3 regions of the Lentibacillus sp. JNUCC-1 genome follow, and region 3 is predicted to be linked to each of the others. Evidence: riboswitches for the same ligand, from Rfam matches in the RefSeq annotation. Region 3 holds a riboswitch; each other region holds the start of a gene.
What was found. Region 3 has a riboswitch for S-adenosylmethionine ahead of JNUCC1_RS06525 (methionine ABC transporter ATP-binding protein). Riboswitches for the same ligand answer to the same signal wherever they lie in the genome.

Region 1 (6,012 bases), on a different contig from region 3:
ACCAAAGCGACATCAGCCCCTCCGGATAGAAGTGTCGTCATTGTTTTATCCCCGCCCCAGGTTGTTTGCAGTTCAACATCGAGTCCTTCTTCTTCAAAAAATCCTTTTTCTAAGGCAACATACTGCGGTGCATAGAAAATTGATCGTGTGACTTCAGCGATTGTGATGGAGGTGTTTTCTTGTGTCTGACAGCTTGCCAAAATAAACAGCGCAGTCATTAATAAAAGGATATATTTTATTCCTTTCTTCACGTTATCCAATCCTTTCAGCTTGGTTTTGTTTGTCAGGATAGTTTATGTGAGGGTGAAAAATGTGTGAACGCCTATATGCTACAAAAGCTTAAGCACCTTGTTTATGATATGGGGGTTGGACATTGAAAAGGTGAGCAGGGTACATACTGAAAGCTGTGGTTATAACGCTTGTTCTATAAATAAAACCAGCCCCGGGCCGAATTGTGCGGCCCGGGGCTGGTTAATGCTAATTATATAAAACCCTCTTGGGATGAGGTCGTTGGGTTAAGGCCTGTAAATAGGCCCTGCTTGAGCGATGTCGTTTCCAGCATGCTTAAACTGTTTAAAGTTTTCATGGAATTTCCGAGCTAGTTCTTTCGCTTGGGCATCGTAAGCTTTTGGATCTGACCAGGTATCTTTCGGAATGAGTACCTCATCTGGAACACCAGGGACGTGCATTGGTATTTCCAGACCAAAAACGTCATCCTGGACGACTTCAACAGAATTCAGTTCTCCTTCAAGTGCTGCATGCACCATTGCGCGGGTATAAGAAAGCTTCATCCGTTTCCCAATGCCATAAGGTCCACCAGTCCAGCCTGTGTTTACGAGGAAAACACTTGAATTGTATTGATCAATTTTTTCACCCAGCATTTCAGCATAGGTGGATGGGGCAAGTGGTAAAAATGGTGATCCGAAACATGTTGAAAACGTTGCTTCTGGTTCTGTAACACCGCGCTCTGTTCCAGCAAGTTTACTTGTGTACCCGCTTAAAAAGTGATACATCGCCTGCTCTTTGGTCAGTCTGCTGATGGGCGGCAATGTGCCGGAAGCGTCTGCTGTCAGGAAAATAATCGCATTTGGGTGACCTGCAACACTTGGTGTGACAATGTTATCTATATTCTCAAGTGGATAGGCGGCGCGTGTGTTTTCAGTCATGGACGTATTGTCATAATCCGGCAATCTGGTTTTGTCGTTGAGCACAACATTTTCCAGAACCGTTCCGAAACGAATCGCCTGATGAATTTGTGGTTCCTTTTCGGGGGAGAGGTTGATGCATTTGGCATAACAGCCTCCCTCGATGTTAAAGACACCATTTGGACTCCATCCGTGTTCATCATCACCGATCAAACGACGGTATGGATCGGCGGAAAGGGTTGTTTTACCGGTTCCTGAGAGTCCGAAGAACAGGGCAACATCACCTTCTTTTCCAACATTGGCTGAGCAATGCATCGGCATAACATTTTTTTGTGGGAGAATATAATTCATAACTGAAAAAATAGACTTCTTTATTTCTCCTGCATATTCAGTACCCCCGATTAACACCACTTTTCGTTTAAATGAAATGATGATGAAGGTTTCTGAATTTGTTCCGTCGACTACAGGATCAGCTGTAAAGGAAGGGGCGGAAATAACCGTGAACTCTGTTTTATGCTCGTCATATTCTTCTTGAGATGGTACAATAAATAGCTGACGGGCAAATAAATTATGCCAGGCATACTCATTAATAACTGTAATGGGCAATCTGTATTTTTGGTCAGCACCTGCAAACCCTTTAAAAGAAAACAATTCATTCTGTTTCTGCAGATGATCGGTTACTTTATTGTAAAGCTGATCGAAGGAAGCTTCATCAATCGGCTGGTTAACCGGGCCCCAATTGACAAGCTCTTCGGTTGTTTCATCTTTAACGATAAATTTGTCTTTGGGTGAGCGTCCTGTATATTTCCCGGTTGTTGCACGTACTGCTCCAGTAGCGGTCAGGATACCTTCTTTGCGTTCAAGAATCTTTTCAATCAGGTGTGACACAGATGCATTCTTATGCAGCGTGTTATGATTAAGCAATTGCTCAAGCCTTAAAGACTCTACTGTTTCCATGAATTCAAAACCTGCCTTTTTAGGTAATTGTATGTGAATAATTATAACATACAGACACAAACCAGAAATTCTGATATTAGTATAACACATTACACGATATAGTCCATACTAATATTCCATTTTATACAAAAAAATCAACAATGTGAATACCGTCGAAAAAAGTTGACACTCCTGTCAGCTTTCGATAGCATAAAGAACGAACGGATAACCTCTTATTCAGAGTTGGCGGAGGGACTGACCCGATGAAGCCCGGCAACCATCACGATTGTGAACAGGTGCTAACTGGTGCAAGGATTTTGTCCTTGAACAATAAGAGCGAAAGGCAAACTCAACCCTTTCCTCTTCATGTGGAAAGGTTTTTTGTACGATAGATCCCTGATGGAGGCGTTCCGTAATTCATACAGAAGGAGGGTTTTAGCCACATGGCTAAAAATCGCCGTTTATTTACATCGGAATCTGTGACTGAAGGTCATCCCGATAAGATGTGTGACCAGATCTCAGATGCGATACTTGATGAAATTCTTAAAAAAGATCCTAAGGCACGTGTTGCCTGTGAAACTGTCGTCACGACCGGACTTGTTCTTGTCTCTGGTGAAATTACGACCCATACTTATGTGGATATCCCCGCATTGGTCAGACAGACCGTTAAAGAAATTGGTTACACACGAGCTAAATATGGTTTTGATGCAGATACCTGTGCGGTACTGACAGCAATTGATGAACAATCACCTGATATTGCAGGAGGTGTTGATCAAGCATATGAAGTAAGACAAGGCCAATTAACCGATGAGGAGATTGCTTCTATTGGAGCGGGTGATCAAGGTTTAATGTTCGGCTATGCCTGTGATGAAACTGAAGAATTAATGCCGATGCCTATTGCGCTTGCACATAAATTGTCCAAACGGCTTTCTGACGTCAGAAAAGATGGAACACTTGATTATCTGCGTCCCGACGGCAAGACACAGGTGACAATTGAGTACAATGAATATGACCAGCCTGTGCATGTTGATACGATTGTAATTTCCACACAGCATCATGAAGACATAACCCTTAAGCAGATTCATGCCGATTTGCTTGAACATGTAATCAATGAGGTGGTTCCGGCCGATTTACTGAGCGAGCAGACCAAGTACTTTATAAATCCGACAGGGCGCTTCGTCATTGGCGGACCACAGGGAGATGCAGGGCTCACCGGGCGCAAAATCATCGTAGATACATATGGCGGTTATGCACGACACGGCGGCGGAGCATTTAGTGGGAAAGACGCAACCAAAGTTGATCGCTCTGCAGCCTATGCCGCACGTTATGTAGCGAAGAATATTGTTGCTGCAGGCCTTGCTAAACGGTGTGAAGTGCAACTGGCTTATGCGATTGGTGTTGCTGAACCGGTTTCAATTTCTGTTAATACGATGGGAACCGGTGTCGTTGGAGAGGAAATCTTGGCTGACGCTATTCGAAAGCTTTTTGATCTGAGACCTGCAGGCATCATCCGTATGCTCGACCTCGAGCAGCCGATATTCAAAAAAACAGCAGCTTATGGGCATTTTGGCCGGACGGATGTAACATTTCCATGGGAAAAAACGGACAAGACGGATGAACTCCAAGCGCTTGTGAAAGAATAAAATACATTTAAAAAGCCTGTCCTTATATAAGGACAGGCTTTTTTCTATTTCATATAACCTTTGACCAACAGGCCCTCGATCTAAGCTATTGTTCACATTGATGTATGGGCTCTGTAGTATTCTGCGCGTGCGACGTAACTATTCCGTATGCGTTCCATTTCCTCGTAATCCGCTTCAGTCAATTCTCTGACGACTTTAGCAGGGCGGCCGAGAGCTAAGGTTCTGGGGGGATCTTTTTTCCCGGCGGCACCAAGCTTCCAGCGCCGAGAAAGGCATGTTCTCCGATTTCAGCTCCATCAAGAATCAGGGATCCCATTCCAATCAGTGCGTTTTTACGAATAGTGGCTGCATGTAATGTGACTTGATGCCCGATTGTGACATCATCTTCAACAGTTACCGGTGAGTCTGGACTCTGGTGAACTAAAGTCAAATCTTGTATATTGACGCGATTCCCAATCCTTGTTGGTGCCACATCTCCCCGTATGACAGTTTGAAACCACACGCTTGATTGTTCACCTATGTGAACATCACCTATAATGGTCGCGTTTTTTGCAATGAACGCTGTTTCGTGAATGTTTGGAAAGGTGTTTTTGTATGGTTCTATCATTTGAATCCTCCTGCATATTATGATGACTCAACTTTCGCACCAAAAAAGTCTTAATGAATTCAACGCCTATCAGGACCCGTTGGGTCTGACATATAGCGCTTGACTTTAGACTTTAACATGAAAAAACACCTCAACTTTTGGTATAGTTGATTTGATGAGAATCACATACCATAAAGAAGAGGTGCTCTCTATATGATAGCTAAAAACAACTCGAATAATCAACTGCCAAATGAAATAAAATCAACATTTAAGGAATTAAAAGTGCTCAAGCACTTGCGTAACGCTGGCATTACAAAGTCCTTTGGCTTTTCGTGTGCTTACATTTTCCAGCTAATCTTTAGTTTGATCTTTGAAAATAAAAATTGGTTTCGAACGCTGGAAGGCAAAAGAGCCGCGGATGTTCCGGCTAAGGATACTATTTACCGGTTTCTGAATCAGTCGACGTTTAACTGGCGCCGATTTTTGCTTTCACTAGTCGCTTATACCATAAGTAAGGTATCAAAGCTCACACGTCATGACCGTCCAAAAGTATTCATCTTAGATGATTCGTCTTATGATCGGAACCGAAGTAAACATGTAGAACTTCTGGCTCGCTGCTTTGATCATGCATCACAGAAAATGCGTTTTTACAAAGGGTTTCGCATGCTGACACTGGGATGGTCTGATGGTGCTACATTCCTGCCTGTTGATTTTTCGCTGTTAAGTTCGAAAAAAAGCAAGATTAATGGAATCTCTGAAAATATTGATAAACGCAGTTCTGGTTACAAGCGTCGTCAAGAAGCGTTACAAACAGCGCCGGAACAGATTCCAGGTATGATTAAACGTGCGATGAACGCTGGTATCGATGCTTCTTATGTACTGATGGATTCATGGTTTACACAACAGCCCCTTGTTAAAGATCTGACAGAACAAGGTCTTGACGTGATTGGCATGGTTAAAAAATTAAAGCAGCGTTATCTGGTAGATGGCAAACGTGTTAGTCTGGATGAATTGTATCGTATGGCTGCCCTGACTGATGGAAAAAGTGGCATTTTACGCTCCATCCACACAACGCAGGCGAATGGTGTGCCGGTTAAAATCGTGTTCGTACGTAACCGAAATAAGAAAAGTGATTGGTTGGCTATTTTGAGCACAGATTGCACATTAAGTGACCGGGAAATTATTCGAATTTATGGCATGCGCTGGGATATTGAAGTTTTCTTCAAAACGACGAAGTCACTTTTGAAACTCCAGAAGGAGTTCCAGAGCCGCTCTTATGACGCTCTTATCTGCCATACAACCATTGTGTTTGCAAGGTATATTGTCTTGTCATGGCAAAATCGTTGTAGTACAGATGAACGCACATTGGGCGGTATATTTTACGAATTATGTGATGAAGTTAATGACCTCGATTGGGCTGTGGCTTTACAGCAGTTATTCGAGCTTCTTGAAGATATCTTGAAAAAGACGAATAAGAAAATACAGCAACTCATCAAAAGTCAACTACAACAATGGATTGCGGGTCTGCCGAGTTATATCAAGGTTTACCTGCCTATTTCAGTCTGCGAAAGTTGAGTGATGATATATAGAGTATAACAAATATCCATTCATATTGTAGGATGACGAACGGAGGAAGGAACGTGTCTCATCGTGTTACAAGTACACCTGTTGGACTCATGAATGCTATCTATAGAAGAATTTT
Region 2 (6,012 bases), on a different contig from region 3:
CTTTTAACACTTACCTTTTAAAACCTATCTTCTATTGTAATACACTTATCGACTACTTTCTACTATCTCGATGTTGTATTGAGAATCAAAGGTGTTTAATATGTAAAATGGTGCCTTCTGTTTAAAGAGGCACCATTTTGTATTTTTGACATATATTATTTGTAAACTTGATGTTTCATTTCAGTAACCATCATTTTGCTTTTTTCGTATTCTTGGTGGCGTTTTTTTTCAACTGCCAAGCGGTTATCCAAGTTTCTGCTGTATTCCGCATAGCCCATCTTATGCGATTGTTGCATCGCTTTTTCCATTTTGGGCGTATAATCCATCCTAATGTCACTATTAATAGTGAATCATCCTTTCATGTTATGTCAGGTATTACTTTAACATACACACAAGAGGATACACAACACGGATAACTCCGGTTTAAACTTGATACAAATCAGCCATTTGAGCTGTGAATCATTCAAATCTTTCTCCTTGATATATTGAGCTAATATCGTCGAAATGCTTAATATTACTCAATATTTGTTTTCAGTTATTCATTTCCGCCTACAGGTACGACTGCTCCATCATACTTTTCCTTAATAAATGTTTGAATCTCATCCGAGTGCAGGACATCCACCAATGTTTTCAGTGCTTCATGATCTTTGTCCTCTGAACGCACAGCAACCACATTTACATAACGGGATTCTTCACCTTCAATAAATAACGCATCTTCAAGTGGATTGAGTCCAGCTTCTATGGCATAGTTCGTATTGATGACAACAAGTACATCATCTTCTGTTTCATACAGTTCCGGTAAAAATGCTGCATCATAATCAGGCAGGAATTCAAGTTCTTTAGGGTTGGCCGTGATATCGTCAAACGTGTATTCACTTGCCTCCACAGAGTCATCCAATTCAATCAAACCGGCTTCAGCGAAAAGGGCAAGCACACGGGCATGATCTGCTACTGAATTACTGAGGATGACTTCAGAACCTTTTGGAACATCGTCAAGACTCGTGAAATCTTTGGAGTAAATGCCCATTGGTTCGATGTGAATTCCTTTAAAATGATCAAAATCGTATCCTGTATCTGCTATTGTTTGCTCAAGATAAGGGATATGTTGGAAATAGTTGGCATCAATTTCACCCTCAGCCAGTGCGTCATTTGGCGTTACATAATCCTGAAACTCCTGGATGTTCAATTCAATACCTTTTTCAGCTAAAATCGGTTTTGCTTCTTCAAGAATCTCAGCATGCGGCACACTCGTCGCCCCGACCTTAATGCTCGTTTCCTCATCGGAACCCCCATTTGCAGCACCCTCATCATTTGAATTTGTCTCACCATCCCCACAAGCCGTCAAAAATACAACAAGTAAAAGACCTAAAAACACAACCAACTTCTTCATATAACTTCTCTCCTCTTTACAATGAATTTTTATATAAAAGCTAAAATGCACATTAGCTTCGGAAACACTTTTCTAAAAACGTGGCTTTCACATTAAAACGCCTAACGCATAGTAGACACAAACTCCGAACTAATGAAAAAAACTTAAGACCCCTAGCCTGTGAAGTTTTAGGTTGCGACTCGTATAGTAATTTCATGTGATTTTCCGATATAGCTAAGCCAAACACCATATATGTTCGGAAGAGCATCGTGATTTCCGCTGCGGGAAGTCGCTTTCCGCGGGCACGGCCTCAGCCTCCTCGCTCGCAAAAACCGCTCGCTGTGGGGTCTTCGGACTCGTGCTGTTCCCGCAGGAGTCGACTTCCCTCCGCTCCAATCACTTTATGTTTGTTCAGTGGCTTGGACGGCCCTGCACACATATTCATCTGGGACATTTACACCCTCTAACCTAGCTCGGGGGAAAACGCGGAGACTCCTGCGGGATGCAAAGCCTCGGTGAGACCCCGGAGGTCGTCATAGGGGAAGGGAGGCTAAAACCGCGACGTCCTGTCGCAACGCCTTCATGACCCACGTCCTGTGGGCCCGAGGCTCAGCAGCGCCCGCTGGACGCGAAGTGTTTTCCCCGAGCGGTTGCCAGTGGCAGTCATAAAATCCCAAATTAGATCTAACTAGTTAGTTCGCAGTTTACTTATACTGTGCCTTAATAACTAGTAACAATCAGTACTCTGGAAATATTGTTTATTTGCTTTAGCGTTTATCGAGTTTGTTGGAAATGAAGTCGCCGATAAACTGGAAAAGGAATACGATGATGACAATGGCTACTGAGCATATGAATACAACATCCTGATCGCGGCGCTGGAACCCAAAATAATAGGCATAGTTCCCAAGACCACCTGCACCGATGACACCCGCCATGGCCGTATACCCAATAAGCGCAATGGCTGTAACTGTTAAACCCGAAACCAAAGCCGGCATAGATTCCGGCAGCAGGACGCGAAAGATAATGGTTCGTGTTTTAGCTCCCATAGCTTGTGCGGCTTCCACGACTCCCTTGTCAACTTCTTTCAAAGCAATTTCCACAAGCCTCGCATAAAACGGCGCCGCCCCAATAATCAAGGCCGGGAGTGCCGCGTTTGGCCCACGCATCGTCCCAATGAGGAACTTTGAAAACGGCACGAGCAGCAAGATCAAAATAATAAAAGGGATAGCCCTGAAAATATTAACTGCAGATGCTGTTATCATATTGGTTAATTTGTTTTCCCAGAGACCTCCTTTGCTTGTAAGATAAAGAAGGAGGCCGAGTAATATTCCAAAAATGAAGGTTCCGATCAAGGCTACAATCGTCATGTAAAATGTTTCATTTGTCGCTTCGATGAAATCTTCAAGCTTAATATTTGGAAACCATTCATTCCACATGGCTTAACACCTCCACACCAATTGCCGTCTCTTTTCTTATATATTGTACAACCTGCTCCAATTCACCCGTTTCCCCAAGCAATTGCACAACGAGTGTTCCATATGAGCCGTGTTTAGTTTGTGTGATTTTTCCCTGTACGATATTAATGTCAATCGGAAATTGTTTGGCAAGTTGACTGATGAGTGCCTTATTAGCCGTTTCGCCCACAAACTGCAATCTGACCAACGTGCCTTCGGGGAAGTCTTCGGTCAGCAGTTCGAATGATTCTGTCTCATCCTCGCCCATAACCTGCGCCACAAACCGTTTGGTGACATTTTGTTCAGGATGTGAAAACACGTCCAAAACCTCGCCTTGTTCAACTATTTTTCCAGACTCCATAACTGCCACCTGATTACAGATCTTCCGGATGACATGCATTTCATGGGTAATAAGAATAATCGTAAGACCTAACTTCTGATTAATGTCCACAAGCAAATCGAGTATGGCATCGGTCGTTTCAGGGTCAAGTGCTGAAGTCGCTTCATCACACAGCAACACCTTAGGCTCATTAGCGAGCGCTCTGGCGATACCGACGCGTTGTTTCTGTCCGCCACTTAATTGTGAAGGGTACGCGGATTCTCTTCCTGATAATCCGACAAGTCGTACGAGTTCTTGAACACGCTTTTTTCGTTCTGCTTTAGGGTAACCTGCTATTTCAAGCGGAAACGCAATATTGTCCTCGACTGTCCGTGACCACAGCAAATTAAAATGCTGGAAGATCATTCCGATATCCTGCCTCGCGATTCGCAGCGCTTTAGAACTCATTTTTGTGATATCTTCACGGTCAATCGTGACACTGCCACTTGACGGTTCTTCCAGTCGATTGAGCAGACGGACAAATGTGCTTTTACCCGCACCACTATATCCAATAATGCCAAAAATTTCTCCTTCAGATATATCGAGCGTCAGGCCATCGACTGCTTTAATTGGACCGTCACCTTTTGTATCATATTGTTTGCTTAAAGCCTTAATCGAGATCAATTTCATCCTCACCTTCCTGTACAAACAAATGCGTTGGACACTGTAACACAAAAGAAAAACGTCTTTCTGTAAGAGAACAGAAAGACGTGAGTATATGTCTTCACGTTCTCTTATCTTTCAAAGCTTATGCTTTGCTGGAGTTAGCACCTTTACCAGACTAAAAATGCGTCTGATGGTTGCCGCGGTTTCCAAGGGCCAGTCCCTCCACCGCTCTTGATAAGAGTTCGATTTTCATTAAGTTTTAATTAAGTGTATAAAATCATAGCATGACATTTAATTGATGTCAACGTCTACTTTACAAAAAGCTCAGGTTTGTACTTGAGCAAGTACGTATAAATGTTTGCCGTTGATTTAAAAGCGTAAACCTTTTCCTGAACCACTCCTCCTTGTTTAATCAAGAAACATGGGACACTTTCCACTTTGGCTTCCTGCATAAATTCCGGAAACAAAGAAGCATTCATTTCATAAAATATATCTTGAGCATGAACAGCTTCTATTTTTTCCAGCATGGTCCTTGCCAAGTGGCATGTTCCACAAAAAGGGGTGTGAATATACAATAGGTAGCTATCTTCTTTGAGACGCGTTTCAGTTATTTGCTGCAACTCAATCATCCTGTTCAATTGGTGTGTCTCATGGTCGCTAAAAATGGTTCAAATAAGAAAATTAGGATTAACATTGATATGGCGGCCTGCCAAAGCTGTCGCCAGAATGTCAAACGGGGTAGTGGCCACTTCACGGTATTCACTGGAGACATAAATATGAACTGCATGCGGCAGTTCATGCCGAAGCTGACGTCTGAGTTTAAATCCGGATTCGTCTTCATCCACAAGAATGAATACTTCTTTGTGATCGAGATCATATTCTTCAAGCATTTCATCAAACTTTTCGACACCGAGGGTTCCATTCGTGCATACCACTAATACATCGTCATCAAGCACCGTTTCCACCTGTTTCTTATCAGTCAAACCTTCAACGATCATAATTTTTTCAGGTATGTTTGTCATCTTGCCACAGCACTCCTTACCCGTTCAAGAAAAACGCTTGCTTACACCTGCGAATTCTTTTTAAATGTATAGAGGCTGGCACGCCTCGATGAGGTGCCAGCCAGCCTTTATAGTTTATTCTATGCTCAGTCATCCTCACTGATGACTTCATTATAACCTTCAGCTGAAAGCAAGTCATCGAACTCTGATTCGTCAGAAGGTTCTACTACGACCATCCATGCTTTCTCATAAGGGGACTCGTTAACCAGCTCAGGGCTGTCTTCGAGTTCTTCGTTAACTTCCACAACTTTACCACTTAGCGGTGCATACAATTCTGAAACGGTTTTAACAGATTCAACGCTGCCAAATGGCTCGTCTGCTTCAAGTTCATCGCCTACTTCTGGAAGTTCAACAAAAACGATGTCACCAAGCTCATCTTGAGCAAATTCGGTAATACCGATTCTGACCTTGCCATCCTCTTTTTTAATCCACTCGTGTTCTTCTGAGTATAATAAATCCTTTGGTAAATTCATGAATATCCCTCCATTAGTTCATACACATTCTCTTGTAGTATAACACGTTTATAATTTACTTTTCATGTTATTGGTTCAACCATGTGTTTTTAAAAACATTTTCATTGAAGCCAACCGTTACATGTGTGCCGTCCGTGACGATCGGACGCTTAATGAGCATACCATCCGAAGCAAGATAAGCTGCCATTTCGTCCGTGGATAAATCTTTCATTTTATCCTTCATACCCAGCTCACGATATTTTTTGCCGCTTGTGTTAAAAAATTTCTTGCCAGGCAGACCGCTTGTTTCAATCAACTTAAGAATTTCCTCTTTCGATGGCGTCTGTTCGACGATATGTACAGATTCATACGCAAGATCGTTGGCATCCAACCATTTTTTTGCGTTTCTGCATGTACTGCAATTCGGGTACCAGTAAAACACCATGCCCATTCGCATCCCTCCGATTTTGAAAGCTAGCCTTATTATATCAAAACCAATATGTAATTTCGACGAAAAGCATCCCCATGCACATAACCTGTGCATGGGGATGTATGACTGACTATACGAGATACCTTTCTTCTTCAATAATTTTAGCTGCAATTTCACGTTTTTTCGCAATCACGTTCACAGGGGTATGACGTGTCAGCTTTCTCAATGATGAAAGCATCATACGTAAGTTATCTCCTGCTT
Region 3 (6,012 bases):
TCACCAGAAGCTTCCCCTACGACTGTGTTTTCTCAGCCAGTGACCGCTCAAAGTTCTGCCGGATGCGGTGCAGCTTTTCGGCATCGGTCAGGAGTCGAAAGCCTGTTGCGGCGAGGGCTTTGGCACCGGTGATCAGCGCCTGGTCACCGAGATCCGATTTGGCCGCTTCACGGAAGGCGTTGGTATGCCCAATCAAATCGTCAGGGCCAATTTTGATATGTCCATGAGCAGTTGGGACTTCGTAGCTAATATTGCCCGCGTCTGTTGATCCTTTTCCTTTACCGCGTTCCGTATGGACCACTTCCCCGAGGGCTTCGAGTTCTTCGCCGAGCACTGAGTCCAACTCCTGATTCAGCACAAAGTCTTTAACTTCATTTTGGAACCGCTCGACTTTGACCGTTGCTCCTGTGGCAAGACCGGCACCTTCAGCGATGGCCCGCACTTTATCCGACGTTTCAACCGTTCGTTTCCACGTTTCCGCTCGGATGTAAAAGCGGGCCTCGGCATATTCCGGGATGATGTTTGGTGCATCTCCGTCATGGGTGATGATGCCGTGGATCCGGACATCGGACGGGAGCTGCTGGCGCAAGGCGTTGATCCCGTTAAAAAGCTGAATGACGGCATCGAGTGCATTAATGCCTTTTTCAGGTGAACCTGATGCATGTGCCGGCTTGCCGTAAAAATGAAAGTTGAGCGGATCGACGGCAAGCGTCTCACCTGACAAGGATGTTTTGCCTGATGGGTGCAGCATGAGGCGGCGTCGACATCTTCAAGATACCCGTGTTTGGCAAAGCTTCCTTTGGCACTGCCGTTGGGCCCGCCTTCTTCAGCGGGTGTACCGAGAACAACAACACGGCCGCCCGTTTCAGGAAGCGCCTCTGCCAAGGCAATCGCAGCGGCAACGCTTGTCGTGCCGATAATGTTATGTCCGCATGCATGGCCGAGGCCGGGAAGGGCATCGTATTCGGCCAGGAAGGCGACAGTTGGGCCGTCAAGACCGGAGTCTTTTACAGCGTAGAACGATGTTTCGTGTCCGGCGACGGCTTTGTCTATCTGAAAGCCAGCATCTTCCAGGAAAGCAATCAATCTGTCACTCGCGTAAAATTCCTCGTTGCCAATTTCCGGATGAGCATGGATATCCTGACTGGCTGCGATATACTGCTCACGACGTGCCTCAATAGATTCATATAAAGCTTCGATAGGATTCTTAACTGCTTCTGTCATGGTAAAACCTCCATCAATTTATTTTTTCAAGTTCTCAAATGATTGATCCAGTTCTTCCTGAGTGAGATCGACGAGGAAAGAACCGCCGTTGGTGTCTTCCTTAATGGCTTCAGCGATCGCTTCTTCCTGATAAAGCTCTGCTATGCGTTTATAGGTTTCGTTGTCTTTGTCTTCACCGCTGACGGCTAGAATATTGACATAAGGGTGGATGCTTTCATCTGATGCTTCTTCTTTGAAAATCGGATCCTCAGCTGGGGAAAAACCAGCCTGGCCGGCGACCCCATTATTGATCACTGCTGCAGCGACATCCGGCATTGAACGCGGAGTTTGCTGGGCTTGCATCGGAATAATGTCTAGGTTCAATGGATTTTCAACAATTTCTGATGGGGTGCCAAACAAGCCAAAGTCATCTGTCAAGGTAATCAGTCCAGCGCTCTCCAACAGCCGAAGTGCCCGGGCCTGGTTGGACGGATCATCTGGAAGTGAGATTTTATCGCCTTCCTTGATCTCAGAGACGTCGCTGATTTTTTCCGAATAAATCCCCATCGGTGCAAGCATGGTGGACCCAATTGGCACAATTTCTTCGCCACTTTCTTTGACGAATTGTCCAAGAAATGCAATGTGCTGGAAGGCGTTCATATCAATGTCCCCTTGAGCAAGCGCATTGTTCGGTAGGGTGTAGTCGGCAAACTCAATCAGTTCAATGTCGATGCCTTCTTTCGCTGCCTTTTCTTTTAAAATCGGCCACTGGGCACCATCTGTTCCGTTAACGCCAACTTTCACTTTGACGGTATCCCCGTCTTTGGCTGCAGTGTCGCTCGAGCATGCTGCCGTAACACTTAAAGTTAAGACTGCTAAAGCAAGTAGTAGAACTCGTTTCAAGTTTGATAACCCTTTTCCCGTCATTAACGACGCATTAATTTTTTAGATAATGTATTGCCAATCCACTGTGCAAGCTGAACCATAAGAATCAGAATCACGACGGTGACGAGCATGACACTGCCGTCGAAGCGTTGATAACCATAAGTCATGGCGATATGACCGAGCCCGCCACCACCGACTGTTCCTGCAACAGCCGAGAAGTCAATCAAGCCGACTGAGATAAAAGTAAGTCCAAGGATGAGTGGCCCCAGTGCTTCTGGAATCAAAATGGTGAATACAATTCGGGCTGGACTCGCACCCATGGCCTGAGCGGCTTCAACCACGCCCGGGTCAATGCTGACAAGATTGTTCTCGACTACCCTCGCAATGGAGAAACTCGCAACAATGGTCATCGGGAAGATTGCTGCCGCTGTGCCGATCGTTGTGCCGACAACAAGCCGTGTCAGCTGCGAAATGGCCACCAAGAAAATGATAAATGGGACAGGACGGATGATGTTGATAAGGATATTTAACGCTTGAAAAACCCATTTGTTTTCCAAGATGTTGTTTTCCCGGGTAATAAAAAGCAAGAGTCCCATCCCGATACCAATAATCGAACCAAAGATCAGTGTGGCAACAACCATGGTAAGTGTTTCACCAGTTGCTTCAACGATACGCGGCCAAAATGTGGTCCAATCAACTTTCAATGTCTGTCACCTCCCCAATTTTGACCAGTGTTTTCAATTCCTCCAGGGTCTGTTTGACAGCCTGTTCGTCGCCTGCAAATGACACCAGCAGATTCCCGAACAACTTTCCTTGGAGTTCTTGCACGGATCCATAGACAATGTTGAAATTGACATCATGCTTTCTCGTCACAGAGGACAAGACAGGTTCATTCGTGTTGCCCCCGTGAATACAACCCGGTAAAGTGCGCCGTCGTTATGTAAGCGCCATTCCTCCAAAATATGTTTGGACGGGAGATCCTGTTGAACAGAGCCAATAAATCGGCGTGTGGTGGCGTGCTGTGGCTTGGTGAATGTGTCAAACACAGGTCCGTGCTCGATCACAGCACCGTTTTCCATAATCGCGACCTTGTCACATATGGACTGGATGACATGCATTTCGTGTGTGATAAGAAGAATCGTGATCCCAAGATCGTGGTTCACCTTTTTCAAAAGCTTTAATATGTCGCTAGTTGTTTCCGGGTCAAGAGCTGATGTCGCTTCATCACAGATCAGGATATCGGGTGATGTGGCAAGCGCCCGTGCAATGCCGACACGCTGCTTTTGGCCGCCCGATAATTGATCAGGGTAATGTCTGGCTTTGTCGGATAACCCGACGAATTCGAGCAGCTCGGCAACGCGTTCTGTAATTTTCGCCTTACTCCAACCAGCAAGCTTGAGCGGATAGGCAACATTCCCCGCAACCGTCCGCGACAGGAACAAGTTGAAGTTTTGAAAAATCATACCGATGTTACGCCGTTCTGCCCGCAGCTTCTTCGCTGGCAGTTTTCCGACATCGACTCCTTTGATCAGAATGGTGCCTGAAGTCGGGCGTTCCAGCATGTTAACCAGTCTGAGCAATGTCGATTTTCCAGCCCCGCTGAACCCGATAATGCCGTATATCTCGCCGCGGTTTATGGTTAAGGAGACATCTTTGACCGCTTGGATTTCGCTTTTTTCAACCTTGAATGTTTTGCTGACATCTTTAAATTCAATCACTGAACGCAACTCCCTTCATAAATCTCTCTCTTTCTCTCCAATAAAAAATCCCTCTTTTTCTTAAAAGATAAGAAAAAGAGGGATGCGTTGTCATTGGTATATGCCGAACCATCGTCTCTTTCTTATCTTCCAAATGCCTGCTGGCTGCAGGTGCATTTGTGGGAATTGGCACAGTTTTCCATATGGAATCCGTTGCCGAGACGTCACAGGGCCCATCCCTCAGTCTCTCTTGATAAGAAAATGAAATAGTATTAAGTTTTTTCTTGAGATTAAATGCTACTCTAAACATTTTAGCTGACAAAGTCAACAGGATTTTAAAAATAAAATAATTCAGACATAATGTGTATTTTTAAGGGCCAGGCTTCAAGTCTTTAGACTTTGGAGCCTGGCCCCGTTTTTACACTTGCTAGTATCCGACCTCAACAGCAGCGTTAACCATATACATCAAATCATTTTCGTCGTTTTTATCCTCTAGCATAATTCCGCTTGATGTGGCCATGCCGCCGTCTGTAACATCAACGGTTACGGTGCCATACGGGATGGCATTTTTAATTTGCTTGGTGTCCAGTTTTTCTCTGTCAAGCGGAACAGCAACCCGCACGTTTACCTTCATATTGTCCAATTTCTGCTCGGGCAATATTTTTTCGATCCCGGGCATGGAGTTGGACCAGATTGCATTTTCTACAGCACGAACAGCCGCTTTTGTTACATCTTGACCATGCACATCAATACCGGTTCCCGTTTGAATGAATAGCACTTTATCCAAAATAAACACTCCTTTGTCGAATGAAGGTTATACCAATCAATTCCCGCTAATGGCGTGTATCAAACTGAGAAGCTACATTGGAATGATTAGCATGAGCGATGAAGTGATTTTATGCTGGACAGAGAAATTAATGGCCTGAGCAGAGAAATAAACCGCCCGAGCGAAGAAATAATCAGCATGAACAAAGAAAAAAACCGCCCGAGCGAAGAAATAACCTGCATGAGCAAAGAAATAAACCGCTGCTTAAAAGTGCGAGCCTACCCCTAATTACTTTCCATCCTGAACAGATGCCTGAACGCGGTCATGATAATCTGCTGTTTCCTCGGCATTCAGGTCACCGGGGTCTTTCGGCAAGACCAAACCGTTTAAGTCTGTCTGATACAGAAAATAATGTGTGTCGTCTTCACCAAGCCGTGTAAAATCTGCCCAGTCAAAAAAAGTCACATCTCCGCTGATTTCCCGTTCAATCCCTGTATCAGTTAACGTAATCTTACAAGGACCAAGAACGCTGCTGTAATCTTGTTTTGCCATTTGACTTTGTGATCTGGAAAAGGCTGCTTTGTTGTACAGCGAAGGAAATGCCAGTAAAACAATGACCACTGCAACCGCTCCGACCATGGCAGAGGTGAGTGATGGCCCGAACGGAAATACAATCGCAAGAAACACCGCGACGGCAAGCACCCATTTGTAGTACATTTTTTTAATGTGGTGGGTATATGAATGCTGAATGACATCCTTTTGCAGTGCCAGGATGTCGTTAAATTCAAGGTGGCAGTGAAATGTCATAAAATACATGTCCTTTCCATAAGGGGCTGCTGTTATCATAGCCGATATTTTCTAAGACAATCAAGAAAAGGGTATCTTCATCTTTTTGACGAATATTCAAAATAAATATATACTATTATTAATAGTTGGAAAAAGAAGGGAGAAATAGTGATGAAAAACATAGGTAACAAAACACAATACGAAATATACATGACGATGCAAAACCCGGATCCTGATCGACTCCCGGTTGTCTATGAAGAATGGGAGCAACTTGCACGGGAGAAGATGACGGACGGACCATATTATTATGTGGCAGGCGGAGCCGGTGGGCATCATACCATGAACGCAAATTTGAAAGCGTTTAACAAATGGAAAATTATGCAGCGTATGTTGCGTAACGTTGAGGACCGCGACTTATCTACAGAGCTTTTCGGTCGCACGTATCCAACTCCGATCCTTCACGCTCCAATCGGGGTCCAGTCCATTATTCATCCCGATGGCGAACTTGGTTCAGCTCGGGCTTGCAAGGAACTAGGCGTCCCTTTCATTGCCAGTTCTGCTTCAACTGTCCCTATGGAAAAAGTGGCTGAAGAGATGGGGGAGGCGGAAAAATGGTTCCAGCTTTACTGGAGCAATGACCCTGATGTGACAGCCAGTTTTCTGAAACGTGCTGAG

Region 1: it holds a riboswitch for S-adenosylmethionine, as region 3 does, so the genes downstream of both, metK (methionine adenosyltransferase) here and JNUCC1_RS06525 (methionine ABC transporter ATP-binding protein) in region 3, are expected to answer to the same signal.
Region 2: it holds a riboswitch for S-adenosylmethionine, as region 3 does, so the genes downstream of both, JNUCC1_RS14005 (methionine ABC transporter ATP-binding protein) here and JNUCC1_RS06525 (methionine ABC transporter ATP-binding protein) in region 3, are expected to answer to the same signal.

The regions. Positions count from the first base shown of each region.
Region 1 is NZ_WHOH01000003.1:789,013-795,024, forward strand. Features, by position in the region: gene JNUCC1_RS14455 (ABC transporter substrate-binding protein) at 1-218, opposite strand, end outside; gene pckA (phosphoenolpyruvate carboxykinase (ATP)) at 516-2,102, opposite strand; SAM riboswitch class I at 2,312-2,418, shown strand; gene metK (methionine adenosyltransferase) at 2,525-3,724, shown strand; partial or broken gene JNUCC1_RS14470 (gamma carbonic anhydrase) at 3,817-4,331, opposite strand; gene JNUCC1_RS14475 (IS4 family transposase) at 4,524-5,885, shown strand.
Region 2 is NZ_WHOH01000003.1:701,328-707,339, reverse strand. Features, by position in the region: gene JNUCC1_RS18320 (hypothetical protein) at 156-326, opposite strand; gene JNUCC1_RS14015 (MetQ/NlpA family ABC transporter substrate-binding protein) at 536-1,390, opposite strand; gene JNUCC1_RS14010 (methionine ABC transporter permease) at 2,137-2,805, opposite strand; gene JNUCC1_RS14005 (methionine ABC transporter ATP-binding protein) at 2,795-3,826, opposite strand; SAM riboswitch class I at 3,934-4,049, opposite strand; gene JNUCC1_RS14000 (thioredoxin family protein) at 4,117-4,437, opposite strand; gene JNUCC1_RS13995 (toprim domain-containing protein) at 4,477-4,830, opposite strand; gene gcvH (glycine cleavage system protein GcvH) at 4,956-5,342, opposite strand; gene JNUCC1_RS13985 (arsenate reductase family protein) at 5,410-5,772, opposite strand; gene JNUCC1_RS13980 (acyl-CoA dehydrogenase family protein) at 5,882-6,012, opposite strand, start outside.
Region 3 is NZ_WHOH01000001.1:1,439,499-1,445,510, reverse strand. Features, by position in the region: partial or broken gene JNUCC1_RS06540 (M20 family metallopeptidase) at 17-1,224, opposite strand; gene JNUCC1_RS06535 (MetQ/NlpA family ABC transporter substrate-binding protein) at 1,243-2,106, opposite strand; gene JNUCC1_RS06530 (methionine ABC transporter permease) at 2,130-2,792, opposite strand; partial or broken gene JNUCC1_RS06525 (methionine ABC transporter ATP-binding protein) at 2,782-3,806, opposite strand; SAM riboswitch class I at 3,926-4,045, opposite strand; gene JNUCC1_RS06520 (Lin0512 family protein) at 4,213-4,572, opposite strand; gene JNUCC1_RS06515 (YcxB family protein) at 4,840-5,397, opposite strand; gene JNUCC1_RS06510 (lactate 2-monooxygenase) at 5,509-6,012, shown strand, end outside.